One region of the Companilactobacillus sp. HBUAS56275 genome, then DNA from elsewhere that is predicted to be linked to it. Evidence: predicted binding sites of a transcription regulator. Region 1 holds the regulator's gene; the other holds the start of a gene.
The links. Region 1 encodes HrcA, which represses chaperone genes, less so after heat shock. Its sites were predicted from a motif close to TTAGCACTCNNNNNNNNNGAGTGCTAA; they were not measured.
Positions count from the first base shown of each region.

Region 2: a site for HrcA is predicted at 7,247-7,273, ahead of U8526_RS07270 (ATP-dependent Clp protease ATP-binding subunit). Genes of this name have one in related genera too.

Region 1 is NZ_JAYKKK010000001.1:572,770-588,616, reverse strand. It holds gene nusA (transcription termination factor NusA) at 1-541, shown strand, start outside; gene rnpM (RNase P modulator RnpM) at 556-864, shown strand; gene U8526_RS02670 (L7Ae/L30e/S12e/Gadd45 family ribosomal protein) at 864-1,160, shown strand; gene infB (translation initiation factor IF-2) at 1,181-4,030, shown strand; gene rbfA (30S ribosome-binding factor RbfA) at 4,042-4,401, shown strand; gene truB (tRNA pseudouridine(55) synthase TruB) at 5,155-6,066, shown strand; gene ribF (riboflavin biosynthesis protein RibF) at 6,079-7,014, shown strand; gene hrcA (heat-inducible transcriptional repressor HrcA) at 7,205-8,251, shown strand; gene grpE (nucleotide exchange factor GrpE) at 8,268-8,837, shown strand; gene dnaK (molecular chaperone DnaK) at 8,877-10,739, shown strand; gene dnaJ (molecular chaperone DnaJ) at 10,864-12,003, shown strand; gene gap (type I glyceraldehyde-3-phosphate dehydrogenase) at 12,057-13,070, opposite strand; gene U8526_RS02620 (helix-turn-helix domain-containing protein) at 13,178-14,020, shown strand; gene lepA (translation elongation factor 4) at 14,106-15,847, shown strand, end outside.
Region 2 is NZ_JAYKKK010000003.1:149,211-165,057, forward strand. It holds gene nrdJ (ribonucleoside-triphosphate reductase, adenosylcobalamin-dependent) at 1-1,410, opposite strand, end outside; gene U8526_RS07240 (ArnT family glycosyltransferase) at 1,907-3,379, opposite strand; gene U8526_RS07245 (hypothetical protein) at 3,443-3,592, opposite strand; gene U8526_RS07250 (hypothetical protein) at 3,762-4,100, opposite strand; gene U8526_RS07255 (hypothetical protein) at 4,156-4,902, opposite strand; gene ptsP (phosphoenolpyruvate--protein phosphotransferase) at 5,002-6,729, opposite strand; gene U8526_RS07265 (phosphocarrier protein HPr) at 6,729-6,995, opposite strand; gene U8526_RS07270 (ATP-dependent Clp protease ATP-binding subunit) at 7,321-9,519, shown strand; gene U8526_RS07275 (PepSY domain-containing protein) at 9,854-10,417, opposite strand; gene U8526_RS07280 (hypothetical protein) at 10,529-12,502, opposite strand; gene U8526_RS07285 (MucBP domain-containing protein) at 12,775-13,749, shown strand; gene U8526_RS07290 (L-lactate MFS transporter) at 13,916-15,151, opposite strand; gene U8526_RS07295 (flavocytochrome c) at 15,179-15,847, opposite strand, start outside.

The sequences.
Region 1 (15,847 bases):
TGTCTCAATTGCTCGTGAAGCTGGAGATAGAACTAAGATTGCTGTTAAGTCTGACAATCCTGACGTTGATCCTGTTGGTACTTGTGTCGGTCCTAAGGGTACCCGTGTTCAGGCCGTAGTTGACGAATTGAATGGTGAAAACATTGATGTAGTGCCATATGTTGATGATCCAGTTGACTTCATTGCCAATGCTTTGAATCCAGCTGAAGTTATTGCTGTGCAATTTGATGAAAATGATAAGAAACAATGTATTGTAATTGTTCCGGATTATCATTTATCATTAGCTATTGGGAAGAAAGGTCAAAATGCACGTTTAGCTGCTAAATTGACTGGCTACAAGATTGATATTAAACCTGAATCACAAGTTGAATTCGTTGACGATAATGATCAAGACGTTGACATCAATGATGTTGAAAGTGGCAAGATCGATATTGAAAAAACTCGTGAAAATGCTGCAAACGCTGATGATGCACAAAATCCAGCTGCAATTGATTCAGAAGATGTAGATAACGAAGAAGAATCAACAGACTCAGAAGAATAAGAGGGGTGATAGATTTGGCAACTCGTAAGATACCTATGCGTAAAGATATTTTGACGAATAAGATGTATCCCAAAAGAGAAATGGTAAGGATCGTTAAAGATAAAGAGGGTAACATCTCAATTGATCCAACAGGCAAAAAGGCCGGCCGTGGCGCTTATGTTGGATTAGATCCTGAAGCCATTAAAAATGCAAAATCTAAAAAATCACTAGAAAAAGTGTTCTCACATGCAGTACCAGAGAATTTTTATGATGAATTATTTGATTTTGTCGATCATCAAAAGGCAAGAATGGATCTTTTTGGTGATTTGGGAAAGAAACATTAATGAACTCATTTTATAATTTTTTAGGGTTAGCTGTTAGAGCTGGTAAATTTATCAGTGGAACAGAACTAACTATAAACGGCATTCGGGATGGAAAAGTTAAATTAGTTATTATGGCTAATGACTGTAGTCCACGAACAATGAAAGATTTACATAATAAAGCAAGTTACTATAAAGTACCGGTAATTGATACGGTGGATAGTGCTTCGTTAAAAACTGCTATTGGAAAAGACAGAAAAGTTATGGGAATAACAGATTATGGATTTGCTAAAAGGTTAAAAGATATTATGGACAATTAACAATTAAGGAGAGTGATAGGATGGTCAAAAAGAGAATTTATACTATTGCAAAAGAAAACGGTGTTGAGAATCAAGTAATTCTTGATGCTGCTACAAAGTTGGGTATGGATGTGAAAAACCATATGTCATCAGTAGATGAAAATGATGAAAAGAAAATTGTAAGTAACTTAAAGAGTGGTAAAAAGCCAAGTAATAACGGTAATAGACCTGCCCCTGTTCAACACAATAACCATGCACAAAAATCTACAGGTGAAAAAAGTGAAGGTAGTAATCACAATTCAGGTGATCACAAGACTAAGATCAAGATTACTGCTGTAAGAAGAGATGCTAATAAGGGTAAGGGTCATTTTGACCATCGCAATAACAATCACAACTCCAATGGTAATCGTCCAAACAGCAATAATCATCGCCCAAATAGCAACAATGCTAACAATAGTAATAACAACAATAACAGTAACAATCGTAACGAACGCAATAATCGCAATGGCAATAATAATGAGAATAGAAGAAATGATAACCGCAATTCTCAATCACGCGATAATCGCAATCGTAACAACAATAACCGCCGTGATCGTTCTACTGTACAAGGACAAGCTCCACGTCCAAGACAAAGTGCTGGTAACAAGTATCTAGAACAATTTAAGACAAATATTCAAGATGCTAGTCGTATTCCTAGTCATCCAACTAGAAATAATAACCATAATGCTAACAGCAATAATAATCACAATAGTGATAACCGTAAGAACAATCACCGTCCTAACAATAACAATAACGAAAATCGTTATAGAAACAACAATAACAACCATAATAACAACAACACTAATAGCAACAATAATAATCGTAACAACAATTCCCAAAACAGAAGACCAAATAACAACAATAATGTAGCTGCAAAGGCCAAGGAAGCTCCAAAGTCAACGGTTGCAAATACTAATATTCCAAAGCCAGAGTATAAGAAGGCAAAGCCAACTAATAGTAATCGTGACTTTGGACATAAGCAAAATCTTGCTAATCCATTTGGTAGTCGTAAGAAGAAGAAGGAACGTAAACGTCAACAACGTCAACGTACCGAACCTAAGAAGCCAATGCCACAAAGAAAAGAACGTCCATTGCCAGAAACACTTGTTTACACTGTTGGTATGAACGCTCAAGATATTGGTAAGTTGATCCATAGAGAGCCAGCTGAAATTGTTAAGAAACTATTTATGCTTGGTATTATGATCAACCAAAACAAGTCCTTAGATAAGGACACAATTGAACTATTGGCTGCCGATTACGGTATTAAGGCTGAAGAAAAAGTTCAAGAAGATGTTGCCGATATCGACAAGTACTTCGAAACAGAAGCCAATACAACTGATAACTTAGTAACACGTCCACCAGTTGTAACTATCATGGGTCACGTTGATCATGGTAAGACAACATTGCTTGATCATTTGAGACATACACACGTTACAGCTTCTGAAGCTGGTGGTATCACACAACATATTGGTGCCTATCAAGTACGTCTTCAAGACAGATTGATCACATTCTTGGATACTCCAGGACATGCTGCCTTTACTAATATGCGTGCTCGTGGTGCTGATATTACAGATATCGTTGTTCTAGTTGTTGCAGCTGACGATGGTGTTATGCCACAGACAATTGAAGCTATCAACCATGCTAAGGCTGCAAATGACCCTATCATCGTAGCTATCAATAAGATCGATAAGCCAGGTGCTAACCCACAACATGTTACTGAAGAATTGATGAAGTATGATCTTGTTCCTGAAGATTATGGTGGGAATACTATTTTTATTGATATTTCAGCTAAGATGGGAACAAACATCGATGAATTGCTAGAAATGATCTTGCTTGAAGCCGACGTTTTGGAACTTAAAGCAAATCCTAAGCAAAAAGCTATTGGTACAGTTATCGAAGCTAAATTGGACAAGGGCCGTGGACCAGTTGCATCACTATTGGTACAACAAGGTACATTGCATGTCGGTGATCCAATTGTTGTTGGTAATACCTTTGGCCGTGTTAGAACAATGACTAACTACAATGGTAAAGAAATTGAAGCCGCTAAGCCTTCAGAACCAGTAGAAATTACTGGTCTAAATGATGTTCCAGAATCAGCTGATAAGTTTGTTGTCTTCGATGATGAAAAGACAGCTCGTGCAGCCGGTGAAGAACGTGCTAGTCGTGCGCTTCAAAAGGAACGTCAAAATACTAACCCTGTAACACTTGATAACTTATTCGAAACAATGAAAGAAGGAGAACTTAAACAAGTCGACGTTATTATTAAAGCCGATGTTCAAGGTTCTGCTGAAGCCATTGCCGGAAGTTTGAAGAAGATCGATGTTGAAGGCGTTCGCGTCAATATCATCCATTCAGCCGTTGGTGCTATTACTGAAAGTGATGTTAACCTTGCTGCTGCAAGTAATGCTATCATCATTGGATTTAACGTTCGTCCAACAGCTCAAGCTAAGATTCAAGCTAAGGATGAAAATGTTGATATCCGTCTACATAGAGTTATTTACAAGGCTATCGATGAAATTGAAGCTGCCATGAAGGGTATGCTAGAACCAGTTTATGAAGAAAAAGTTATTGGTAACTTAACAGTCCGTGAAACATACAATGTTTCTAAGATTGGTACAATTGCTGGTTGTTACGTAAACAGTGGTAAGATTCAACGTGATAGTGGCGTAAGACTTATCAGAGATGGTATTGTTGTCATGGAAGGTAAGCTTGCTTCACTTAAGAGATTTAAGGATGACGTTAAGGAAGTTGGTTCTGGATTCGAATGTGGTATCACAATCGAGAACTACAACGACATCAAGATTGGTGACGAAGTTGAAGCCTATGTAATGGAAGAAGTTCCAGTTAAATAGGAGATGAGAATATGGTAAAACATCGAATTGGTCGAGTTGAACAAGAGATTCAAAAAGAAGTTAACGATATTCTTTTAAAACGTGTTCGTGATCCTAGAGTTCAAGGAGTTACAGTAACTGGTGTTGAGATGACTGGTGATTTGCAACAAGCAACCATTTATTTTAGCATCTTATCAGAAAAGGCTAGTGATGTTGAAAAGACACAAGCTGGCTTAGATAAGGCTACTGGACTAATTAGAAAAGAATTGGGTCAGAAATTAACGTTATATAAAGTACCTGAATTGGAATTTAAGCAAGATCAATCTGTTCGCTACGGTGAAAAGATCGATAAGTTAATTGCTAAGTTACATCAGGATGAAGCAAACCGTTAATACAATTTGATATAAAAAAGATAGGTAAATCCGAAAGTGGATTTCCTATCTTTTTTGGTTTGGGGGGATGTGCTTAAGGTGCCGTCCTCCACAACAAGAAAATTTGACTGGAACGCCATGGGTACGACTTGAAACTAATAATTTTGCACTTCGCGCAAAATCATGGATTTCCAAGCTCGGCCTTTCCCTAAGTAATAAATTGCTAAGGGAATCTCATGGCTGAGTCAATTTTCTTGTTGTTCCGGACTAAATCCGGCCTTGTTTATTAATCATTGTAAAATCCAGATACTAAAAAACAGACTCTATTAAGAGATTCAAGCATATTTGCGTGTCTTGAAATACTTAATGGGTCTGTTTTTGGTTTAGAATTTAAAAGTTTATATTTTAACCATGTAAGATTAGATGATATCTAACTGCTGTATTTTTTTCGATAATATTAGAAACGAGTGTCTAGTCGGTAGTAAAAAATCTGTGGGCCCTCAGTGGTGAGATTCTACTTAGCTTGCGAAGCAAGGTTAGTAGAAGACCGAGCTTAGAGATCCATGATTACGCACAAAGTGCGGAATTATTAGCTCTAAGTCGTGTCCACCACGTTCCAGTGGCCCACAGATTTTCTACTACCGACGGCAACATAACACTTAATTTGTTAGTATTTACCTTAGTTTAACTCCCACACTTTTTTACAACTTCTTTTCATTCTATAAAAATACTAGTAAAATCATTGTTAATGACATTTTAGATACGGAGATTATTATGGACGGAGTAATTCCATTAAATAAAGAAATTGGACAAACTAGTTCAGATTATGTTTATAAATTAAGAAAAGTATTGCATACTAAAAAAATTGGTCACACAGGGACATTAGATCCACTAGTAGACGGAGTTTTACCTATCTGTGTGGGACAGGCTACTAAGCTAGTAAACACTCTTACAGGCTCTCCTAAAGAGTATGAGGGTGAGATCACATTAGGTAGATCAACTACAACTGAGGACCGTGAAGGGGATACTGTTGAAGAAAAGAAATTGAGTCAGCCGATTGCTGTTGAAGATTTGAATCAAGTTTTTCAACAAATGACAGGTGATTTGACTCAAATTCCTCCAATGTTTTCAGCGGTCAAGGTCAATGGTAAAAAGCTGTACGAATACGCTCGTGCGGGCATTGAAGTTGAACGTCCTAAACGCCAAATTCACATCTATGATTTTTATATCATGGGTGATCCTGTTTTTGACGAGAAGACAGGTTACCAGACACTCAAATTCCACGTTAAGTGTTCTAAAGGAACTTATGTTAGAACTTTAGCAGTGGAGTTTGGTAAAATCTTAGGTTATCCTGCATTCATGTCACAATTGACACGTGTGAAGAGTGCTGGCTTTTCAATTGATGAAACTTTTACTCTGGGACAAATTGAAGAGATGCTTGATAAGAATGATACAAGCTTTTTGAAATCAATTGATGAAGTCTTAAGTAATGTTCCAAAACACGAATTAACTGATGAGGAATGGGAAGTACGGGTTTCACATGGTGGTTTTTTGGAACCGGAAATTGATTCTGATAAGGAAGATCAATTACGTGTGCAAAGAGCTGGCGTGACTAAGGCACTTTACAAGTATGATAAAGTAAGGGATATGTGGATTCCAGATTTAATGTTACTAAATAATAAGTAGAAGAGATTGAAAATGCAGATTACTAAAGTTAAACATCCACTTCTAGTGCAGCAGCTTCCTACTGAGGATACAGTTTTGATCATGGGCTTTTTTGACGGAGTACATCTTGGTCATCAAAAAGTTATCAAAACAGGGGTGGAGCTTGCTAGAAGACATGGTCTACAATCAGTTTTGCTGACCTTTGATCGTTCTCCTAGAACGGTATATCAACATGAAAAAAATTATAAATATCTTTCAACTATGGATCGAAAGGCTGAATTGGTGGAAAAACTCGGAGTAGATCGACTTTACTTTGTAGAGTTTGGACAAGAGTTTGCGCAATTGAAGCCGCAAGAGTTTGTTGATCAATATATGATCAATTTGAGAGCTAAGTTCGTAGTGGCTGGTTTTGATTATACTTACGGTAAAAAAGATATTGCTAACATGCAAACTTTGTCGCAGTATTCACGGGATAGGTTTGAGATTATAACGGTTCCGGAACAAGTTATTGATGATCGAAAAATTGGCTCCAGTGCTATAAAGAAATTTATTGCTACTGACAAAGTAGAAGAGGCTAATAAATTTTTGGGCTACACTTATCAAAATCAGGGAACAATCGTTCATGGACTTCAGCGCGGTCGAACCTTGGGCTACCCCACTGCCAATTTGGCAACCAAAGGAGATCAGGTAATTCCTTCAATTGGAGTTTATGCGACGAGAATTCAAGTTGGCGATACTTGGTATGATTCCATGACTTCGGTTGGCTACAACGTCACATTTAAAGAAAATACAGGTGTCACAATTGAAACCAATATTTTCGATTTTGATGCCGATATTTATGGTGAACATGTAGCTTTAGAGTGGGTCAAGTATTTACGTGGAGAAGTTAAGTTCGACGGGGCAAAAGGCTTGGTTGAACAATTGAAGCTTGATAAGATTAATTCCATTGCAGCTTTACAAAAGAAATGAGAATGATAAGCAACATCTACATGAAGAATTTAATTCCTTAGGGATTTGGACTCCAAAGTAGGTGCTGCTTATTTTTTCAGCAAATAATTTTAAAAATTAAGTATGCATACTTGACACTAAAGGGATAGATTGTTATATTTTACATTGTTAGCACTCAGGTATGAATAGTGCTAAAAAGGAGGACGGTATAATGCTATCACAACGTCAAGATGCTATCTTGAGAGAAGTCGTGCGCATATTTACAGATACCGGCCAGCCGGTTGGTTCGAAGACATTGATGAATGAATTACCTTTTCATGTAAGTTCTGCGACAATCAGAAATGAAATGGCAGTGCTTGAAGAAGTGGGTTACCTCGAGAAAACTCACCTTTCCTCAGGTAGGATTCCTTCAGCGATGGGATATCGTTATTATCTGGATCATTTGGTACAGCCAACTAGTGTACCGCAAGATATTGCACAGAGAATTGACGATGACTTTGGTAAAACATATCATCAAATTGATGATATTATCGAACAATCTGCCAAGATTTTATCTCATTTAACTAGTTATACAGCTATCACATTAGGACCAGAGAGCAGTTCAGTCCTTTTAACGGGCTTTAGAATCGTTCCTTTGAATCCACATCAACTTATGGCAATCATTGTCACAAGTGATAATAATGTTGAGAATAATATTTATACAATCGATGATGATTTTGATACTTCATTAATTGAAAAAATTGTGAATATTGTGAATGATAAATTAGTTGGACAACCTTTACCTAAGGTTATTCAAATGTTACATACCGATGTTCCAGCAATTCTTTCAGAATATATGTATTCAACAGATGGTCTGTTGGATATGATGGATCAGCTCTTTAGAAAAGCTGGTGCTGAAAAGTATTATGTTGATGGACAATTGAATTTGTTAAATTACGCTAATAACGATGATTTATCGCAAGTTCAGTCGTTGTTCTCAATCATCAATCAGAGTACTGATTTAAGAAAATTAATTGATCCAAGCATTTCTGATGACAGTATTAAAGTTCGTCTGGGAAGTGAGCTTGGGAGTGATGCGTTAAAGAATTACAGTATTATCACTGCTAATTATGATGTTGGTCATCATGGTAAAGGTGTTATTGCTTTATTAGGACCAACAACAATGCATTATTCACAGTTGATAGGTTTACTTGGTGAATTCAGAGTTGAATTGGCCAAAAGATTAATTGATTATTATTCAAGGTATGATGATTCTTGAAATTTAGGAGGAAGTAATGGCAGATAAGGAAAAAGATCAAGATTTGAAGACTGCTAAAGAGGCAGCTCAAAAGACTGATAAGAAAACTGACGATAAAGAGTCAGCTAAAAAGGATGCTAAGATTGATCCCAAAGATCAAGAAATCAAAGATCTTAAAGCCAAGAATGATGAGTTGTCAGACAATCTTTTAAGAACTCAAGCTGAACTTCAAAATATGAACAAACGTCATAGTAAAGAAGTTGCAGGAATTCTTAAATATGATGGTCAAAAATTAGCAACTGAGATTCTTCCCGTGATTGATAATCTTGAACGTGCTCTTGCAGTTGATGCTGACGATGATGCATCAAAACAACTCAAAAAGGGTATTGAGATGGTTCAACAGCATATGGCTAAGGCCCTTGAGGATAACCATGTGACTGTTATTGACAATGCTGGTGAGAAATTCGATCCAGCAAATAGTCAAGCTGTTCAAACTGTTCCTGCTGATGATAAGCATAAGAAGGATACAGTCGTTCAAGTTTTACAAAAGGGTTATAAGTTAGAAGATCGTGTGCTTCGTCCAGCAATGGTCGTTGTCGCTCAATAGTAAGTAATTAAATAAAGAAATTAAAAGAGGTTAAGGTTTATGTCAAAAGTTATTGGTATTGATTTAGGTACTACAAACTCTGCTGTAGCCGTTCTTGAAGGTGGCTCTCCAAAGATTATTACAAACCCAGAAGGTGCAAGAACTACTCCTTCAGTCGTTGCATTCAAAGATGGTGAAATCCAAGTCGGTGAAGTTGCAAAGCGTCAAGCAATCACTAACCCAGATACAGTTTCATCAATCAAGCGTCACATGGGTGAAGCAGGTTACAAAGTTACTGTAGCCGGCAAGTCATACACACCACAAGAAATTTCAGCTTTCATTTTACAACACATCAAGAAATTCTCTGAAGACTACTTAGGTGAAGATGTTACAGATGCTGTTATCACAGTTCCTGCATACTTCAATGACTCACAAAGACAAGCTACTAAGGATGCTGGTAAGATTGCTGGCTTGAACGTTCAACGTATTGTTAACGAACCAACAGCTTCAGCACTTGCTTATGGTCTAGATAATGACAAGGGTGACGAAAAAGTTCTTGTTTATGACCTTGGTGGTGGTACATTCGATGTTTCTATCCTTCAATTAGGTGATGGTGTCTTCGAAGTACTTTCAACAAATGGTGATACACGTCTTGGTGGTGATGACTTTGACCAAAAGATCATCGACTGGTTAGTTGAACAATTCAAGGCTAAGAATGGCGTTGATTTAAGTCAAGACAAGATGGCTCTTCAAAGATTAAAGGATGCCGCTGAAAAAGCTAAGAAGGACTTATCAGGTGTTGCTCAAACATCAATCAGTCTTCCATTTATTTCATCAGGTGCTAATGGCCCACTTCACTTGGAAGAAACATTGACACGTGCTAAGTTTGATGAATTAACAGCTGACTTAGTTGAAAGAACAAAGATCCCTGTTGATAATGCATTGAAGGATGCTAACTTGACAAACAGTGATATCGATAAGGTTATCTTAAATGGTGGTTCAACACGTATCCCTGCTGTTCAAGATGCTGTTGCTAAGTGGACTGGCAAAACACCAGATCACTCAATCAACCCTGATGAAGCCGTTGCCCTTGGTGCTGCTATTCAAGGTGGTGTTATCTCTGGTGATGTTAAGGATGTTGTTTTACTTGATGTTACACCTCTATCACTTGGTATCGAAACAATGGGTGGTGTCTTCACTAAGTTGATCGATAGAAATACAACTATCCCAACAAGCAAGTCACAAGTATTCTCAACTGCTGCTGATAACCAAAGTGCTGTTGATATTCACGTACTACAAGGTGAACGTCCAATGGCTGCTGACAATAAGACCTTAGGTCGTTTCCAACTAACAGATATTCCTGCTGCACCTCGTGGTGTACCTCAAATCCAAGTTACATTCGATATTGATAAGAATGGTATCGTAAATGTTTCTGCTAAAGATATGGGAACAAATAAGGAACAAAAGATCACTATCAAGAGTTCATCAGGTTTGAGCGATGAAGAAATTGATAAGATGATGAAGGAAGCTAAGGAACACGAAGAGGAAGATAACAAGCGTAAGGAAGAAGTCGATGTTAAGAACGACGTTGAACAAACATTGTTTGCAACAGACAAGACTCTAAAAGACGTTAAAGGCAAAGTTTCTGACGATGAAATCAAGAAAGCCCAAGATGCTCGTGATGCTTTGAAGAAAGCTCAAGACTCAGGTGACCTTGAAGACATGAAGAAGAAGCGTGACGATTTGAACAAGATCGTGCAAGATCTTTCTGTAAAACTTTATCAACAAGCTCAACAAGCACAACAACAAGCTGGTGGCGACGGTGCTACTGGTGCAGGTTCAGCTGATGATAAGAAGTCAGGCGATGACAATACAGTTGATGGCGACTTTTCAGAAGTAGATCCTGATAAAGATAAGAAATAATAATTGTGATAAAGAGCAGTCGGTTAATTACTAAAACCAATTATGGTATAGTAAGAACATAACTGCTCTTTTGAGCGTTAAAAAGGAATAGGACTTAATTGTCCTGTCATGCAAAGGTGATTTAATGGCAGATAGAAATCCATATGACGTACTAGGCGTTGATAAAAACGCTTCTGATGACGATATAAGAAAAGCATTTCGTAAACTTTCAAAAAAGTATCATCCTGATTTGAATAAAGCACCTGATGCTGAAGATAAGTTTAAGGAAGTTAATGCCGCTTATGAAATATTAAAAGATCCACAAAAGCGTGCTCAATATGATCAATATGGTTCTGCCGGTATGAATGGTGGCCAAGGTGGATTTGGCGGCTTCGGTGGTGCCGGTGCTGGTGATCAGTTCGGTGGCTTTGAAGATATCTTTAGTCAATTCTTTGGTGGCGGCGGTTCTGCTCGTCAAAATCCTAATGCCCCAAGACAAGGTTCCGACTTACAATATCGCATGGATTTGACTTTTGAAGAGGGAGTTTTCGGTAAGAAGACTAACATTTCTTATAACCGTGAAGAGGAATGTTCAACTTGTGGTGGTTCAGGTGCTAAGCCTGGTACACATCCAGAAACATGTTCCAAGTGTCATGGTTCAGGTTATGTAGAAGTAGATCGTCAAACTCCACTTGGCCGTATGCGTACAAGAGTTGTTTGTGATGTCTGCAATGGTACTGGTAAGGAAATTAAAGAGAAGTGCAATATTTGCCATGGCTCAGGTAAGGTAAATGAAAAGCATGAACTTAAAGTTACTGTTCCAGCAGGTGTTGAAGATGGACAACAGATGCGTTTAGATGGTCAAGGTGAAGCCGGAACTAACGGTGGACCTTACGGTGATTTGTATATTGTCTTCCACGTTGCTCCAAGCAAAGAATTTAGACGTGATGGCTCAACGATTTATGCATCAGTAAATATCAGTTTCCCACAAGCGACATTGGGTGACAGTATTAAAGTTAATACCGTTCATGGACCTGTAGAGTTGAATATCCCAAGTGGTACTCAAACAGGAACAACATTTAGATTACGTGGAAAAGGTGCTCCGGTTCTAAACAGCAAGAGTATCGGTGATGAAAAGGTAACAGTCAATATTGTTACACCTCGTAAGCTATCTAGTGAGCAGCGTAATGCTTTGAAACAATTTGCTGAAGCTGGTGGCGATAAGGTTAAAGAAAAAGATAGTAACTTTTTCAATAAAGTAAGAGACGCTTTTAAAGGCGAATAAAAATAAGAACTTACAATTCAATTTTGAATTTGTAAGTTCTTATTTTTTATGTTTTAAATTTGAGCAAACTTGTTAAGAAGACGAATCATTTGGCAGGTAAAGCTGTATTCATTGTCGTACCAAGCAACTGTTTTTACTAGATTTAGGTCACCGACTTGAGTTACTTCTGTTTGAGTAGGGTCGAAGACGGAACCATAGGTAGAATTGATAATGTCGCTAGATACGATTTCTCTATCATCGTAGCCAAAGGATGGATTGTTTTGAGTATGATGTTGCATGGACTTATTGATTTCTTCAACGGTAACATCTTTGTCCAAAACGGTAACCAATTCAGTTAAAGAACCATCGATGACTGGTACTCTTTGAGCATGTCCCTTTAACTTGCCATTTAATTCGGGAATAACTAGACCGATAGCTTTAGCAGCACCTGATGAATGAGGGATGATGTTGACGGCAGCGGTTCTAGCAGCCCTTAGGTTATCCCCACGAACTGGTCCATCGAGGATCATTTGAGTCGAGGTATAGGCATGTACGGTCGTCATAGTCCCGACTTTAATACCAAAATCCTGATTCAAAAAATAAGCCATGGGAGCTAGACAATTAGTTGTACAAGAACCTGCTGAAATGATTTTGTCGTTGGTATTTAATGTACTATCATTGACGTTGTAGACGATGGTTTTCATTTGGCCAGCTGGAGCAGAGATTAAAACTTTCTTCACACCGGCATCTAAATGAGCTTGTGATTTTTCAGTAGAAGTATAAAAACCAGTACATTCAAGAACAATATCCACACCATCATTTTTTACCCAAGGGATTTTTCTGGCATCTGGTTCAGCGTAAACACGAATTTTTTGATTATCGACTAAAATATCATTTCCATCTGCCTTGACTTCGTGTTCAAATTTTCCGTGAGCAGAATCGAATTGCAATAATTGTGCTAGCATTTTAGCGTTAGTTAAATCGTTGATTGCGACGACTTCTAAATTGCTGTCCTTTAGTTCGCTGATTCTCTTGAAAGCTAAACGGCCAATGCGACCAAATCCGTTAATTCCAATTTTTACTGTCATATTGATGACCTCCATCTCTTTATTACAGGTGTAATCTTAACGAGAAATGGATTGACCAACAATGTCATAAATGAAGGGCTTAACTATACTATTTGTAGGAGATAAATATGAGTCAGGTAGATAGACATAAAGATCGAGTTGTGCAAATAGATTTCTATTCTCATCAAGATTTACAGAAGTTAGTCTTAAATAAGAAATATACGTTAGCATTAATAACTGAGAATAAAACATTAGGTACTTTAAACGGGTATCCTGTTCAATTAGAGTCTCCATGTGTCTTATGCTTGCAGGATAATGATGATTTAAAGATTGATTCAAAAATCAATGCCTCAGTTTTTTGTTTTGATCCGATTTTTCTGGAGACAGTTCGTGTTTCACAATTAAAGGATATCAATGTTCCTAATACGCCACATATTAAGAAGGGTCTGTCTTTGTTTGCAGGGTATGATCGAATCATTTCACTTGATGCAAAGATCTATCCTAAATTTTTGCAGTGGTTTTTTACTATGGGAATGGAAGTTAGTGCTCAAAGCGATGATTTGTGGGTTTGTCGTATCAAACAGTATTTAATTCAAATATTTAATCTCTTACTGCAGTTAAAAGAGTCCCATCCGCAATCAGCAATAGATATTGCTTTAAAGTTCATTCATATGAATTATTCACAACCGATAAAATTAGATGATCTAACAGACTTAGTACATCTGAATCGTGTGTCGATGAATGAACAGTTTAAACAACGTGTCAATCAAACTGCTATGCAGTATTTACTATCATATCGGTTAAGTATTGCTGAACAAATGTTGACCCATACGGGAATGACTTTGAATGATATAGCTTTGGCTACTGGCTTTGAGTACGATACTTACTTTATGAAGCAATTTCGGCAACATAAGGGTATGTCGCCAACTCAATATCGCAATGTTAGTCGTGAAGTGGCAGTACAACAGTGAATATCCGAGGCAATGCTCTAGAACATAGTAGTACAATAGTGTAAAATAGAAAGAATGATAAATTTCTGATAGAAGGGAATAATTTATGGATTTAGATCTTGATAAATTAAAAGAACGACAAAAAAGAATTCGTAATTTCTCTATCGTAGCGCATATCGATCATGGTAAATCAACGATTGCTGATCGAATTTTGGAAAGAACTAAGACGGTTTCAAAACGTGAGATGAAGGCTCAGATCCTAGATGACATGGATCTCGAACGTGAACGAGGAATTACTATTAAACTAAACGCGGTGGAGCTTGAATATGAGGCTAAAGATGGCCAGACATATATTTTCCACTTGATTGATACCCCAGGACACGTGGATTTCTCCTACGAGGTTTCAAGATCATTGGCTGCTTGTGAGGGTGCTTTGTTAGTCGTTGATGCTGCTCAAGGTGTCGAAGCTCAAACTTTGGCAAATGCTTATTTAGCAATTGATAATGATTTGGAAATTGTTCCAGTTATTAACAAAATTGACTTGCCATCAGCCGAACCAGACAAAGTCAAAGAAGAAATTGAAGAAACAATCGGAATTGATGCTGAATCTTCTGTTTTAATGAGTGCTAAAACTGGTATTGGTGTCGATGAATTGTTGGAAAGAATCGTTTCTGACGTTCCAGCTCCTGAAGGTGATTTGGACAAACCACTCAAAGCATTGATCTTTGATTCGGTTTATGACAGTTATCGTGGCGTGGTCTTGGATGTACGTGTTCGAGAAGGCGTTGTAAAGGTCGGAGACACAATTGAATTGATGAGTAATAAGAAGACCTTTGAAGTCACTGAAGTTGGTGTGATGTCTCCTAAAGCGGTCAAGCGTGATTACTTGATGGCTGGGGATGTAGGTTATATTACCGCCGCTATTAAGACAGTTAAGGATACTCAAGTTGGTGATACGGTTACTTTAGCAAATAATCCAACAGATGAACCTTTGACAGGTTATCGTAAGAGTACACCAATGGTCTATGCTGGTCTTTATCCGGTTGATAATGCCAAGTATGAAGATCTACACGAAGCTTTGGATAAGTTGCAACTAAACGATGCAGCTTTGGAATATGAGCCTGAAACTTCGCAAGCTTTAGGATTTGGATTCCGTGTAGGTTTCTTAGGATTATTGCATATGGATGTTGTCCAAGAACGTTTGGAACGTGATTTTGATTTAGACTTGATCACAACTTCACCATCTGTTGATTATCATGTTACAAAAACTGATGGTGAAGAAATCATCGTTGATAATCCAGCTGAGTTACCAGACGCAGCTGATATTAAGGAAATTCGTGAACCGTTTGTTAGAGCTGAAATTATGGTTCCTGAAGACTTTGTTGGTCCGGTAATGGAACTGTGCCAACGTAAACGTGGGGAATTCGTAACCATGGATTATCTGGATAAATATCGAGTAAATGTGATTTATAAATTACCGTTGCTTGAAATTATCTTTGATTTCTTTGATGATTTGAAATCTAACACTAAAGGTTATGCGTCACTTGATTATGATGTTGACGATTATGAACCAAGTGAATTGGTTAAGATGGATATTTTGCTTAATGGTGAACCAGTTGATGCCTTGAGCTTTATCGTTCATAAAGACTTTGCCCAAAAACGTGGTCGTGATATTGTGGCTCGTTTGAAGGAAGTTATTCCTAGACAAATGTTTGAAATTCCAATTCAAGCTGCTATTGGTAATAAGATCGTGGCTCGTTCAAATGTTAAAGCTTACCGAAAAGATGTTACCGCTAAGTTATACGGTGGTGATAGAACTCGTCGTGATAAGCTATTGAACAAGCAAAA
Region 2 (15,847 bases), on a different contig from region 1:
TTGAATAACAGTTCTTGAAACTTCCCAATCGTAGTTACTAAATGTAACACGCTTAGTATATCTAGCAGCCAATTCAAAAGCTTCTTCCAATGACCAACCTTGTTCTTGAGCAATCAATGGGAAAACTTCAAATAGGTTACATGGTTCACCGTTACTTAGAGAAATCTCACCACAAGGATTAGTTCCTTCAACGCCATCATCGATACCTGGTTGGTATCCATCAATAGCACGGCCATAATTACGTGACAATTCCAAGTTCACAATTCCTGGTTCACCATTATGAGTGATGGAATCAGCAATTGGAGCATATTTATTGAACTTCGAATCAACGACAACACTGTTATTTGAAGCCCAACGGTGATGATAAAGTTTCTTTTGATCTTGTTTCATGGTAATGAAGTCATCATCAGTAGCACCGCCTAAAGCTAATTCAGCTGAACGACGAACGTTACCAGCAACAACTGTTTTACCAATCAAATTACCCATGTCGGTACAATCAACCGAAGTTAACTTTCTACCAACAGCATTATTTAAAACTTCGTTGATGTCAAAGAACATTTCGATCAAAGGAACGGGACCAGAAGCAGTTCCACCAAAGCCCTTGATCTTTTCACCCTTAGCACGGATCTTTGTAATATCCAAAACAACATCTTTCAAACCGTCATTAGTATCGTTAAAGTGAGCATCGATCATATTGGCATTTCCAACAACCCAACCTTCACGAGTATCAGGAAGTTCATAATGACGTGTATTCTCAAGCTCATGGCTCTTTAACCAATCATCACGGTCAACAGCACCGGCAGCGATTGAATCGTCGTATGAAGCACTTTCTTTGCCGATAATGACTGTTAAGTTAACTTTATTGTCTACGATAGGCATTAGTTTCATATTGCTTGGCACAACAGAGAAACCAACACCGCCACCCTTCATCAATTGATCAAACATGAATGAAAATGGCATTGAAACGGCTAATTGATCTTGCTTTAAGTAAGAAGGCACAATGTGACTGTCACCATACTTTTGTGGTCTGATGGCAACAAACCAGCAATTGTTCAAAGCATCACCATTACGGTGTTGATATTCCGTTCCGGAAATCCAAAGATTTCTACCTGATGGTGTTGCGGCTAAACCGTAAACCAACTTATAAAGATTTTGAGCCTCATTAACTAAGCTGGCATATTGTTCCTCAGTTAATGAACCATCTTTCAAACGTGGATCAAGGTTGATGTTACCTTCAATCACACGTTTAACTGTTTCTGACCAATTCTCAGTACGTCCAAGTTCTGGAATCCAGCGGGCATAAGTACGCTTATACGTAACCCAGCCTAACTCGCCCCAGTGGGGTTTAATTGTTTTTTTAACTTCATCGATAAAGTCGTCTGATAAAATAATTTTATTAATCGTATTCATTAATATTCACTCCACACATTTGAAATAACACAATATATAGTACCCTTAATCTTTTCTGATAACAATATATAGTGAACAACTATTTCTATTGACATTTTAGGAATAGTTTTTGCGTATTGATATTTAGGCAATTTAAAAAATTAAAATATCCAATTCGGATATTAATTTATAATTAAAAATTCAAAGTCGCAATTACTATTCTAATATCTCTCAACTTTGCTTAGCAATGATTTTTTTAATTTAAACTCTGGGACAAATTTCAAGTATCCCGACTCAAATTTTTTCCTTGACTTGGTCAATCAATTGCCAGACGAACGATTGAAGCTAGAATTTTTTTGGAATCCTATTGAAAAATTTAATAAGAACGAGAATGTCCTGTATCCTGTTTCAAAGAATACTTTTAAATAAAAAACTTTCACATCGACCATAAACAGTCGACACGAAAGTTTTCTAGTACTACTGATAAAATCTATTTTCAACGGATAGTTGTCAAAAATCAAAAATCTTTTTCTTTAATAAGTCGATACAATCCTAAACTTGCCAAAATTGCAATAATCGGCAAAAATTCAATTCGATATCTTCCCTGAACCTCAATCAACAGCTGAGCTGCTGCAAAAGCCAACATTGGCAAAAGCAACAAGTAAAGATTGTTGCTGAATTTAGTTTTAAACAGTACAAACGAACCGATCCAAGAAAGGATTATCAAAATAATCGAACCTACGTAACCCAAATAATCGACTCGCTCAACAGTTTTAGCGGAATGATTTTGACTATAGCCGGTAAAGTTTGTTGCCATTGTCCGTTGTGACCATAATCCACCGACCTTGTTGATAAATAAACTCAGCCACTTATTATTTTTATTCAAATAAGTTATTTCCTGACGCAAAGCGGCTTTTTCTTTCTTACTCATCACTTTACGAGGCTTACTAGCATCAATTAAACGGTCCATATCCGGAGAATAGGTCCCATTTGACTGATAGTTAAGGCCGGTTACAAACTTCCACTCAGGGTCATAATTTGACAATCCATAAGCATTCAGACCTGACGCTTTAATTCCCCAGCCTGCTAATGAAAATAGAACTAAATAAACCATTAACGATAACAAAATTTTCAATGGTTTTCGATAATTAAATTTACCATTTTCAAACATTGTATAAAGAAGCGCAAAGACTACGATTCCAGCCACAATAACAGGGCCAATAGGTCTAATTAGACAGCCAATTGTCAACGTAACGCCCGATAAAATGTAAGCCCACAATTTGTCTTGCATAATCAAATAAAATGTTAATAAGTAACACAGTGACCCTAAGTATTGGTTGCTAGCCTGACTATTTAGAGCAAACCAATCTAAATCGATCATCAAAAGTAACACTGCTAAACGTGCCATCTTAATATTTTCAAAAATTTTCACAACTAATAAATATGTGAAAAGTAAAATTAGTGCTTGATAAATTACATTCAAAAATTGAATTGCAAAAATATGATAACCAAAAATCTTTACAACACCTAAAACATAGGCCATGTAACCCGATTGATAAGCAAAACGCGAGAAATAATCATTATCGGTTTTATAAAGCTTATCCCCATTGAAAACTCCTGGCACTCGAGTCCAGAAATTACCAAAATCACTCAACTGGGTCTGCGGTACCACTAAAATCCAAGTCGTTGCTACAATCATGAAAATGAGCAACATTCCCAATAGAATAGATATATTAATTTTCTTATTACGGTCATTGACTTTAACTAAAAAGTAGCCAACCGCTCCAACCAAAATCAAGGCTAATAACAAGCTTCCCCAATTAAAGGCTCGATTAACGGTCGCATAATTTTCAGCATAAAACATTGACATTTTGATTAAAACTAACGTCGTAAATATTGCTAAAACGCCTAAAATAAATTTGCTGATGCCATTTTGTATTTTAAGAATTTGAATCCCCCTCTTCACTGTAAGACGTTCAACATTCTTCAATTCTATCACGCCGAATTAATTATTGTGAAATTGATAGGGAATTCAAAAAAATCAAATTTTATATTATTTATTATTTGAAGAACCATCAGGTCTGGTTGTATCTTCACCAAAAATACTCTTAGTATATTCCTTAGTGCCATCGCTATATTCAACTACCAAAGAAAGGTCTGGCAACATTTCCACTGAAACGACCTTAGAAGTATCCTCATCCATTTTTCTGTCCTCTTTATTATTTTAATAAGTTGAAACCGATTACATTATAAGTTTTTACTCAAATTATCGCAATTAAAAAACAAAAAAATAACAAAACCAAATTTTGATTTTGTTATTTTTCGTTTTTTTCCGATATTTCAATACTTCCTTATTTTTAAATCCGATAAAATCATTTTTTAAGAACTTCACCATAGCGAAATTGAGTTCCCACAAAATACGTAATTGCTGACATAAAAATGGCCATCAATCCGAAAATGATCAATGAAGTCCAATTGTAATATCCACCGGTTAATAACATAAAGATGAAATAAACGACGAAATATATACCATAAACAATTCGCTTGCTCAATTCCGACACTACTTGAATTAACGCTAATAAGAAAATCAATAAAATTTCCCACGGAAAGTTGCTGAAAATCCCTCGATGCTGACTTAGGTTGATAACACTGGTAATGACGATCCAGATTCCAATGAAAATCAAAAAATTTCTGATAACTTTATTTTTCATTATTTCCCCTCCCTGTGGATAGTGCTTCTACTAGCGTAACATATTTATAAAAATTCTACTTTTGATTAAATTTATCGGTCAATTTATAAATATTTTTAAAGTTATGTTTGGCGGCACTATTATTGAAAGCCGGATTATTAATTTGATAATTACCATTAACTTTTACCCAAAAAGTCGTCTCTGGATTATTGATGGTATAAAAATTACCCGTATTCAAATTAAATTTTTGATACATCTTCTGCTGTTGGTTATTCTCGGGATGATAATTTCCAATTCCCATAATCAGCTGACTACCAATTTTAGGCATAGGAAATGTAGCACTTGGATAGTAAATAGTTTTCTGAGAATTTTTTATTCCATAATCACCATATAGATACTTACCTTTGGTTAATCCTCCTGCAAAAACCGTTTTAATAGTCTTACCTTGAAGACTTTTATCACCACTGATAACTTTACTAACATATATCGTTGCCTTCGTCTCAGGAGCTATGGGACGACTTATCATTGACGTTAGATTAATTAATTGTCCTTCAATTAAATACTGATTGCCATTCTCTAAACTCTTTAATGTAGTCGCCGTATCATCATAACCTTTTGGAATTTTAATAAAGGCATTTTTATATTCATTTTGATCTAATACCTTTACATCTTTTAACTTTTTATTCCAATTTTTTTGGTTAATCTTTATCGTATTATTACGTTGTTCTGTCTTCACCCGTTGATTGTGAGTTGATGGTTTATTTTGACAGCCACTCATTAAAAAGACACTCATTATCATTACAAATAGAACTTTTAGTTTCATTAATTAGGACACCCATTTCTTTGATTACTAAAAGTGTATCATGATATAGCTTTTATTTGGACAAAAAAAAGAGCCCGCTAAGCGGACTCTATTAATTAACTATTTTTTATTAACGTATTCGTCAACAAGTTTCTTGTTATCTTCGTTAGTGATTGATTCGTTAACAGCACGATCTGCCAATGTAGCAAGATCTTTTGTGCTCAACTTCTTCATCAAACTTCTTACACGAAGAACTGATGTGGCACTCATTGAGTACTCATCAAGACCCATGCTCAATAGCAATGGAACCATTGTGTTGTCACCAGCAGCTTCACCACACATACCAGCCCACTTGCCCTCTTTATGAGCTGAATCAATAACATGCTTGATCAATCTCAAAATTGAAGGGTTGTATGGTTGATATAGGTATGAAACATGTTCATTACCACGATCAGCAGCCATTGTGTATTGAATCAAATCGTTTGTTCCAATACTGAAGAAATCAACTTCCTTAGCAAATTGATCTGCTAAAACAGCAGCGGCTGGAACTTCCATCATCATTCCTAATTGAATGTCGTCAGAAACTTCTACACCATCTTTAACTAACTTAGCTTTTTCTTCTTCAAAGACCTTCTTAGCATCTCTGAACTCTTGCAATGTACCGATCATTGGGAACATGATACGCAATGTACCAAAAGCAGATGCACGAAGCAAAGCTCTTAGTTGAGTTCTGAAGATTTCTTGTCTATCCAAACTGATACGGATAGCACGGTAACCTAAGAATGGGTTCATTTCTTCAGGAAGTGGTAAGTATGGCAAATGCTTGTCACCACCGATATCCATAGTACGGACAACGACAGCCTTACCTTTCATTCCTTCAAGAACCTTCTTGTAAGCCTTGAATTGGTCTTCTTCTGTTGGAAGACTTTCTGATTGCATGTATAGGAACTCTGTACGATACAAACCGATACCTTCGGCACCATTTTCAATAACACCTTGTAGGTCATCTGGAGTACCGATATTAGCAGCAATATCAAAGTGTTTGCCATCAGCAGTAACTGTGGCTTCATCCTTTAATTTTTCCCATTCTGCTTTTTCTTCAGCAAAGTCTTTAGCTTTTTGTTGATACTTCTTAATATCCTCATCAGAAGGATCAACAATAGCTGCACCACTTAAACCATCAATAATAACTGTATCTCCGGCTTTAACATCTTTAGTGATTGTGTCAGTACCAACAACAGCTGGCAATTCTAGTGAACGTGCCATAATAGCTGAGTGGGCTGTACGACCACCGATATCAGTAACAAAACCTTTTACATACTTTTTGTTTAATTGAGCTGTATCACTAGGTGTTAAATCATGAGCAACGATAACAACTTCATGGTCGATCAATGCTGGATTTGGTAAATCAACTCCTAGTAAGTGAGCCATGACACGCTTTGTAACATCACGAACATCGGCTGCTCTTTCTTGCATATATGGGTTGTCTGTCATTCCTTCAAAGATAGAAATGAAGTTTTCGGATACATCATGTAATGCTTGTTCAACATTAACCTTTTGATCCTTAACCTCTTGTTCAACTGCACCCGTAAATTCTGGATCAGCCAAAATCGCCTTATGAGCATCAAAAACTTGAGCTTCTTCTTCACCTAGAGATTCTTTAGCGATATCTCTGATCTTTGTAAGCTCATCATCTGATGTTGAAATAGCATCCTTAAGACGGCTGATTTCTGCATCAGCATCTGAAATACTTTTCTTAGTGAAAGACAAATCTGGTTGAACTAAAAGGTATGCTTCTGCAGTAGCGATACCATCACTAGCTGCAATTCCCTTAATAGTTTTAACCATTATTCTGCCAATCCTTCCTTTGTCATTGTTTCTGTAATAGCTGCAACTGCTTCAGCAGCATCGTCACCGTCAGCAGTGATTGTAACGTCAGCACCTTGGCCAACACCAAGTGACATAACACCCATGATTGACTTCAAGTTAACTGATTTACCTGAGAATTCAATGTTGATATCTGAACTGAACTTGCTTGCTGCTTGTACTAGCATTGTTGCTGGACGTGCGTGGATACCTGTTTCTGCGATAATGTGAAAATCTTTCTTTTCCATAATTAATACCTCACCATATAATATAAAATTCTGTAGTAACACTACAAATATTCACTAATTAATTTACCATTATCTCTTATTTTTCACAAGGGCTTTGCTTAAAAAACAGCAAGATAAGTCAAGTGTGATAAGCTGTTTAACGCTTACAACCCCCGTCACTGAAAGCGTTTATATTATTAATCTTTTTCAAACAAATTTGAAAAAAATATTTTTTTCTTCCATAGAAGAAGTTATTTTCTAAAATTTAGGACTTAGCACTTGCATTAGTCGAGTGCTAATTATATACTACCGTTGTATCCTGTGCAAAAGGAAAGGTGGGGTGCGTATGCTTTGTCAGAATTGTCATAAAAATGAAGCGACAATTCATTTGTACACGAGTGTTAATGGTCAACGAACAGAAATCAATCTCTGTCAGGACTGTTATCAGAAATTAAGAAATCAAGCTAACGAAGGTATGAATAATATGGCACAAAATCCATCTGGTGGATTTTCTAGTTTCGAAGACTTGTTTAACGCCCTAAATGGTGCTCAACAACCTAATGCTTTCGAGCAACAAGGTCCTCAAACTCAAACTGGTGGCGGCAATGGTAATGGCCGTAGACCTAGAGGTAATGGAGTCTTAGATCAATATGGTGTCGATTTAACCGATCTTGCTAAAAAAGGTCAAATTGATCCTGTTATCGGTCGTGACAAGGAAATAAACCGTGTAATTGAAATTTTAAATAGAAGAACTAAAAATAATCCTGTTTTAATTGGTGAAGCAGGTGTAGGTAAAACAGCTGTTGTCGAAGGTCTTGCACAAAAGATCGTCGACGGTGACGTACCTGAAAAGTTGCAAAATAAACACGTTGTACGTTTGGATGTAGTTTCATTAGTTCAAGGTACTGGTGTACGTGGTCAATTTGAGCAAAGAATGCAACAACTAATCAATGAATTACAAAAGAATAAGGAAATTATCCTATTCATTGATGAAATTCATGAGATTGTTGGTGCAGGTAATGCTGAAGGCGGCATGGATGCAGGTAACGTTTTGAAACCTGCCCTAGCCCGTGGTGATCTGCAATTAGTCGGTGCTACTACTTTAAATGAGTATCGTACAATTGAAAAAGATTCCGCTCTTGAACGTCGTCTCCAACCTGTTCAAGTAAATGAACCAAGTGTTGATGAAACCATTCAAATTTTGAAGGGTATCCAACCTAAATATGAAGATTATCATCATGTAAAATTCTCAAGTAAAGCTATTCAATCAGCTGCTGAATTATCAGCCCGTTACATTCAAGATCGTTTCTTGCCTGATAAGGCTATCGATTTAATTGATGAAGCCGGTTCTAAGAAGAATCTACAAATCAATCATGTCGATATGGCTGACTTAGATAACAAGATCTCCGATGCTGAAGTTCAAAAGCAAGCCGCTCTTCGTAATGAAGATTATGAAAAAGCCGCTTACTATCGTGATCAAGTTACAAAGTTCCAAGAAATGAAAGATGGCGCTAAGAACGAACCAGCTGACAATAACACTGTTACTGAAAAAGATATTCAAAAAGTTGTTGAAGAAAAAACTAATATTCCTGTTGGTGAACTTCAATCCAATGAACAAGCTCAATTGAAGAATTTGGAACCCGATTTGAAATCACATATTATTGGCCAAGATAAGGCTGTTGGTGATGTAGCCAGAGCTATTCGTCGTAATAGAGTTGGTTTTAACAAATCAGGTCGTCCAATTGGTTCCTTCCTATTCGTTGGTCCTACCGGTGTTGGTAAGACTGAACTTGCTAAGCAATTAGCACGTGAACTATTCGGTTCTGAGGATTCAATGATCAGATTCGATATGTCTGAATACATGGAGAAACATTCAATTTCTAAGTTGATCGGTTCGCCTCCAGGGTATGTTGGTTACGAAGAAGCCGGTCAATTGACTGAAAAAGTTCGTCGTAATCCATATAGCTTAGTCCTACTTGACGAAATTGAAAAAGCTCATCCCGATGTAATGCATATGTTCTTGCAGATCCTCGATGATGGACGTTTAACAGACTCACAAGGTAGAACAGTTAGTTTCAAGGATACTATTATCATCATGACTTCTAACGCCGGACAAGGGCTCCAAGAAGCAAATGTTGGTTTTGGTGCTGAAGCTAGTGGTACAACAAACTCAGTTATGAACAGACTATCAGAATTCTTCAAACCAGAATTTCTAAATAGATTTGATGGTATCGTAGAATTCAACTCTCTAACAAAGGACAATCTACTTAATATTGTTGACTTAATGCTCGACGATACTAACAAGATGATTGCCGACCAAGGTCTAAGTATCCATGTAACTAAGGATGCCAAAGATAAATTAGTTGATTTAGGTTACAACCCTAAGATGGGTGCTCGTCCACTCCGTCGTGTCATTGAAGAACAAATTGAAGACAAAGTTGCTGACTACTTCCTTGATCATCCAAAGGATAAGGATCTACAAGCAAGCATTGTCAAAGGTGAAATTAAAATTTCTAAGTATAGTGCACCTGATACCGAAGAATAATAGTGGTGCTTTCTAATACAGATCCCAACGGGGTCTGTATTTTTTTAGACACTCTTTGTGGCTACGCCACTTAGAGTGTCTTATGCATGTGACCACGGGTCACATACGTTCCTTTTTTTCTTTGTGGCTATGCCACTTAAAGCATCTTATGCATGTGACCACGGGTCACATACGTTCCTTTTTTTCTTTGTGGCTATGCCACTTAAAGCATCTTACGCATGTGACCATAGGTCACATACGTTCCTTTCCTTTCTTTTTTACATTCACATATATAAACTACGTAAAAATGGCCATCAATTCTTTATCTTTCGAGAATTGATAGCCATTTTTCTATCTAATCACTTTCAACTTTCAAAACCTTACCACTTTGAGCATCGATCTTAACTTCTTTTTCTTGGGAACCATTCTTAACCTTAACTTCCCAATAAGTAGTTCCTAAATCCTTTTCCAAATTAAACTCGATACTGTCCCCCTTTGCAGCATTCTCAGCTATTGATGCAGCTTTCTTAACACTAATTAACTTATCCAGATCAAGACTCTCGTTCTTACGAGTGGTTTCATTTTGATCTTCTTCATCCAATTCCTCTTCAGAGTTTTGAATTATATTTTTATTTTTAGCATTTATCGTAACTTGATATTCTCTTAATTCGTCAATCCCTTCTACTTTATAGACAGGACCTCTAAATGATTTTTCTAACTCTAACGAAGTAATATCCGTCTTAGGGTATTTCTTTTGATAGACCTTAATAGCATCATCAGCGCTAACCTTTATTGTATTCTTCAAAACTTTTGAAGAGCTAACTTTATCTGATGCATTCTTAGTATTATTCGTGGAACAACCTACAAGTAAAACAAACATGAATATGGCGACAGTAATTTGCAAAAAACGTTTCCTCATTATCGTATCCTCACTTTTTTGATTACTTTGTACCATAAGTATACTGAATTCATTTCCATTGAAACAACAAAAAAGAGCAAAATCATTTCTAAATTTTGCTCTTTTAATCATTTATACACTATCTTTTATTTCCCAATTGAGAGTCGTCGAATACGTTCCAACAGTATTCACTTTAGAATCCATATATAATAAGATTCCTTCATCACGACCCCACCCTTGAGAATTCAAAGGTTCATCATTTTCAGTCTGATAGACTGATACCGGATTATTTAACAAGTCATAGTAAGTCTTACCGTTATAAAACCTCAGATGACCTGACAAAACTTCGGAACTATTCTGATTCTTAAATTCACCTACTTGTTCAACATTTAAAACCACTGACTTTTTATTTCTTCTTGTATCTTCAATATCAACAAGATTATTAGGTAAATTTAGCTCGTCTGGACGGTTCAAAGTGCCTTCGGACATGACGGAATTCAACGTTCCATAATCAATGTCATTGGCATTCTTAATTGCCACGGTATCCAAAGTATAATTGATTATATTTTGGTTCCCTATTTTTTGATAGGCAATTCCATCATCATCCTTACCAGTGATATACGGAATCGAATCGGAACTATCTTTTTTATCTATTCCCGCTACTTCGGTTTCAACGTCAACAGTATGACTTTCATTGATATTGAAAGCCAATCCTGAAATAACTAAATCCGTTGCATTCGTTGTTGAATTACTCGATAGCTTATAGTTATCAGTTTCAGCATCGTCAATTTTAACTGATTTAACAGTTGTTCCATTTTTCAAAGGTAATGTATAAGTAGCATCATTCAAACGTCCACCTGTTGTATTATTTTTCAAAGTATCGTGGTAAACTACTTGATCACCATTGTTTACACCAAATAACATATTGTCAGTATTCGTGCCATCATTAAATGTACTATTTTCCATAGTATTAGTGATAGATATATTTGGTCCACCTTCCGGTTTCACATGTAAGAAAGCATCGTTTGTCGTATATGAATAGGTCTTACCAGCATATTTGATTTGAATAATGGCTAAAAACAAAGTTCCGTCATCATCCAGTGTTGTCTTAGGCGTTGTGTAAGATAATGCTTGAGGATCATCTTTTTGAATTTGTTCACGAGTATGGGTGATAGGATCCTCTTTATACCACTTGACCGTATAGTTATTATTATTTTCTCCATCATCGTCATTATCGTCTAAATCACCGATATTCCCACGCAAATCAAATGTAGCCGTCTTACCGGCATTCACGGTCTGATCTTCCAATCCACCACCAATTGTGATGTCCTTAAAATTAGAAATAGTACTACCATTTGGATTATGTAAAGTGGCTGTCACTCTAACTACACCAGATAAACGGGAAGTATTAGCTTCGATTTCCCCAGTTTCTTTATCAATAGTGGCTAAATTTTCATTATCAACACTCCAACTAACTGTACCTGTAAAGTTAGCGGGATCAGGATGTGCATGGGCCGTCGTTTCAGTGTTGACAAGATCATTTGATGAATTGTACAAATAATCATCATCAGCTGTAACTTCAACCCCTGTTGCATTTACCGGTTCAGGAACTGCATTAACAGTCGCCACATTGGAATATAAATAACTGGCCTTTGTATTAATTATTGGCATTTGCCAATAAACTTCTAATTGATAATATGTTTTGCCTACTTCACTTGGAGTTATGCTTAAAGTTTTTTTCTTGGCTGAACTAGATGTATCTTTACTCCAGGTCTTTCCATCAGTAGATTTATACCACTGATATTTCTTACTTGTATACCCAATAGTAAGAGCATACATTACCATCGAACGTCCAGCGTTACCAGAAATAGTTTTAGTTTGTCCAACTTCGAGATAAGTCTCTGATGCCGGCTGAAGGTTAAATCCACTTGTTAACCAAATACCCAAGAATTTAGTAGCATCACCACTAGGCTTTTTATAAGGCACTACCTCAGTTGTGTCTTCTTCCTGCGCTCCGACCTCTTTATAGTGTCTATTAAATGATGAGGCTGACAATATGGAAATAAACACTAGTATTAGTAACCAACGTTTCTTAAATTTCCGCATTATGAAACCCCTTTCTGTAATTAGCAATATAATATTATCATATGAGCGTTATATATAATTTCATTTTAGGAAACTTTATTTTTAAGAATATGGTTCACTATGATTTCTCTAAGAAAGTTTAAAAATTCCTTTAAATATCTTTAAGATACCTATATAAAGGGAATTTACTCATTTTTTTAATGTTAGAATTACACTAATCTAATGTTAGAAGGGAATTTATTATGGGAAAAAAGTATGATAATCATCACTTTTCCCATAACGGGGAAAGATCTATGGAAAATGACGTACTCTCACCTAAAGTAAAAAAAATAGCTCGCGATGATGTTGAGATCAAGGTTCACTATGTTGATTCTTTAGGCAAAGACATCTCTAAGCCAGTTACCATAAAGGGACATTATCTAGATAAGTTAGATATTCCTTGGCAAGAAATACCTGGGTATGTTTTGTCATCCGTTACTAACTTCCAACAGACATTTATTCCTAATTCTGATGGGATCTACTTAGTTTATGCCAGTCAACTGTCAGCTCCAGTTATTGTCTATCACCGTAACATCTACGGTAACCTCATCGCTGATCCACAATATCTTGTAGGTGACTTGAATCGTCAATTCGACTCACATCCATTACAAGAGGCTAATCACTTTTTAGTACATTCACCTAAGAATCCACATGGTCAATTTACTGATAAAGTCCAAGAAAAAGAATACGTTTATAATGTTTTACCTGTTAGGGAATTCAAAGTTAAAAAGAATTTGTATATCAGAACTAAAGACAACGTCAACGTCTACAACGAGCCAACTAGTAAGACTCCATTAGATAAGAACTTGCCTTACGGTACTGACTGGAAAGTTTATCGAGCCGTTCAAGAGACATATAATAGTACAATCTGGTACAACCTAGGTGGAAGCACTTGGATTCCAAGTACCGAACACATAATGACTAGGATTCTTCAACAACCTACTTCTCAACAAGAAATGTTGAAAAGTCCTTTAACTGAAACGGCTAGCAATATCAGCTACACTTATTCAGTTATCGACAGCATGAATATCAATCGTTCGGTCAAGATTCTTTATTACTCTGATCAATTCGTCACTGCCTGGAAGACGCCTTATGGAGATATGGACAATCAACATTTCCGTGGCGGTCAATCCGTTTTTGTTAAGACTTTGGTTCAATTGGACAATTACAGTGTTTGGGCCCAATTAGACGACGGTTATTACATTGAAAGCAAATATTTAAATCTTTAAGATTTAGTAAGTGAAAAATGTTTTTAACTAGAGATCCAAATAAAAACAGCTTCTATTATGAGATTCAAGCACATACATGTCTTGGATACTTAATAGAAGCTGTTATTTTTTATTTAAGAATTACGATCTCTTCCAGTTATAACTAGACTCGATAAAAATTACTTAATTAAGCCATCTTTCCAACCTCGTGTTGATTAGTGGCTCTTTTTTTCATTTGAATATAAACAAAGTTTGTTACTAAACCAACTAAGGCCACCACAATTGCTACATAAAAAGCTTTGGTGAAATCTCCACCATTACTTGCGGCCATGTTAACAGCTACTTTAGGAGCGAAGAATGCGGCTGCAGAATAGCCCACAAAGACGATCCCGTAGTTAGTTCCTTGGTTAGCAGGACCATAATTTTCCATAACCAATGGTGGGAAGACGCCCATGACGCCTCCAAAACATAGTCCTAAAACTATTATTCCTAATGCAAAACCAACTTGAGAGTGAATTGTTACCAATGCGATAAAGGCTAGAATTATTACACTCAAAATAATATTCAATGTTGAATTACGTCCTAGTTTATCTGAAACTGTTCCCCAGATAACTCGGCCGGCACAATTACTCAATGAATATAGACTTACATAAAATGCGGCAGTAGCGGCAGATAATTTAAACATTTGTTGCCCAATAACTGATGCATTAGAAGCTATCATCAAACCTGAGAAAGCTCCGGTACAAAGCATCATGAAGATTAAATAAAAGTAAGGTGAACGAAGCATCATTAGCCAATTCTTGTTAACAGCTTTTCCACCAGATTGGGCTGTTGGTGTCCAACCGGCTGGTTTAAAGTTAATAGGTGCTTCTTTAATGAAGAAACTAGCAATTAAAACAATTACTAAATAAATAATTCCTAACATTCTAAAAGCGTACAGTACATCATTATTTTCAATAAAGTAATTACCAATTGGAGCAGCAATAATAGCAGCACCACCCATTCCGGCTGTGATAATACCCGAAGCTAAGCCCTTTTTATCGGGGAATAACTTGATCGTATTGCTCAAACAACCTGAATAAGCTAAACCTTGCCCTAAACCACCGACTAGTCCGTATGATAAATACAACATTGCAGGACTAGTAACTAAACCAGTTAGAAAGAATCCTAATCCAAAGAGAATTCCGCCAATTGTAATGGACCATTTAGATAAACCTTTGTCCGTCAAAAATCCTCCCAAAATCATAGGAATCGGACTGATAGCTGAATTAATGGTAAAAGCTAACATTATTTGATCCATACTCCAGCCTTTAGTAGCACTCAATGGACCAGCGAAAACACTAAAAGCATAAACGGCTCCGGTACATAACAGAATTGCAGTTGAAGCGATTAAAACTTGCCAACGATTTATTTCCTTACTCATGATGCTTACCTACCTTTTACAGTATTTTTAAGATTCCATATCTTTCAAAGCATTATTTGCAGCAATACGTCCAAATGTAAAAATATCACTCAATGAGTTTCCGCCAAGACGGTTACCAGCATGAATTCCACCAGCAACTTCTCCAGCAGCATATAAACCAGGAATAACTTTTTCATCTTCATTGATAACATGTGCATCAGTATCAATCTTCAAACCGCCCATCGTATGGTGAACAGCTGGTTTTCTAGGTGTAGCGTAGAATGGTGCTTTTTCAACTTTTAGATCAAAAGCACTCTTATGAAATTCTGGATCTTCTCCGTTATCAACGTAAGAATTGTAATCATTAATAGTCTTAACAAAAGTAGCAGGCTCCATCCCAACTTGTTCGGCTAAACCTTCCAAAGTATCGTCACGATACAAAGTACCTTGTTCCACTTGTTTGTCGATTTGAGCTTGACTAGTGTTATAAGCTGTTTCCTTAATTGCATCATCAGCTATCAAGTAGAATAAACTTCCATTATCAATGGCGGCTTTTGTTAATTCGTCACGACTACCGTATTCATTAACAAAACGTTTTCCCTTTTGATTAACCATAACAAAATTCTGTGGTGGAACTTGTAGACCACTGAAGAGTTCACCAGTTTCGGGATCAGATACCGGCATCATTTGTGAGAAGCCCATACCGACTAATTCAGC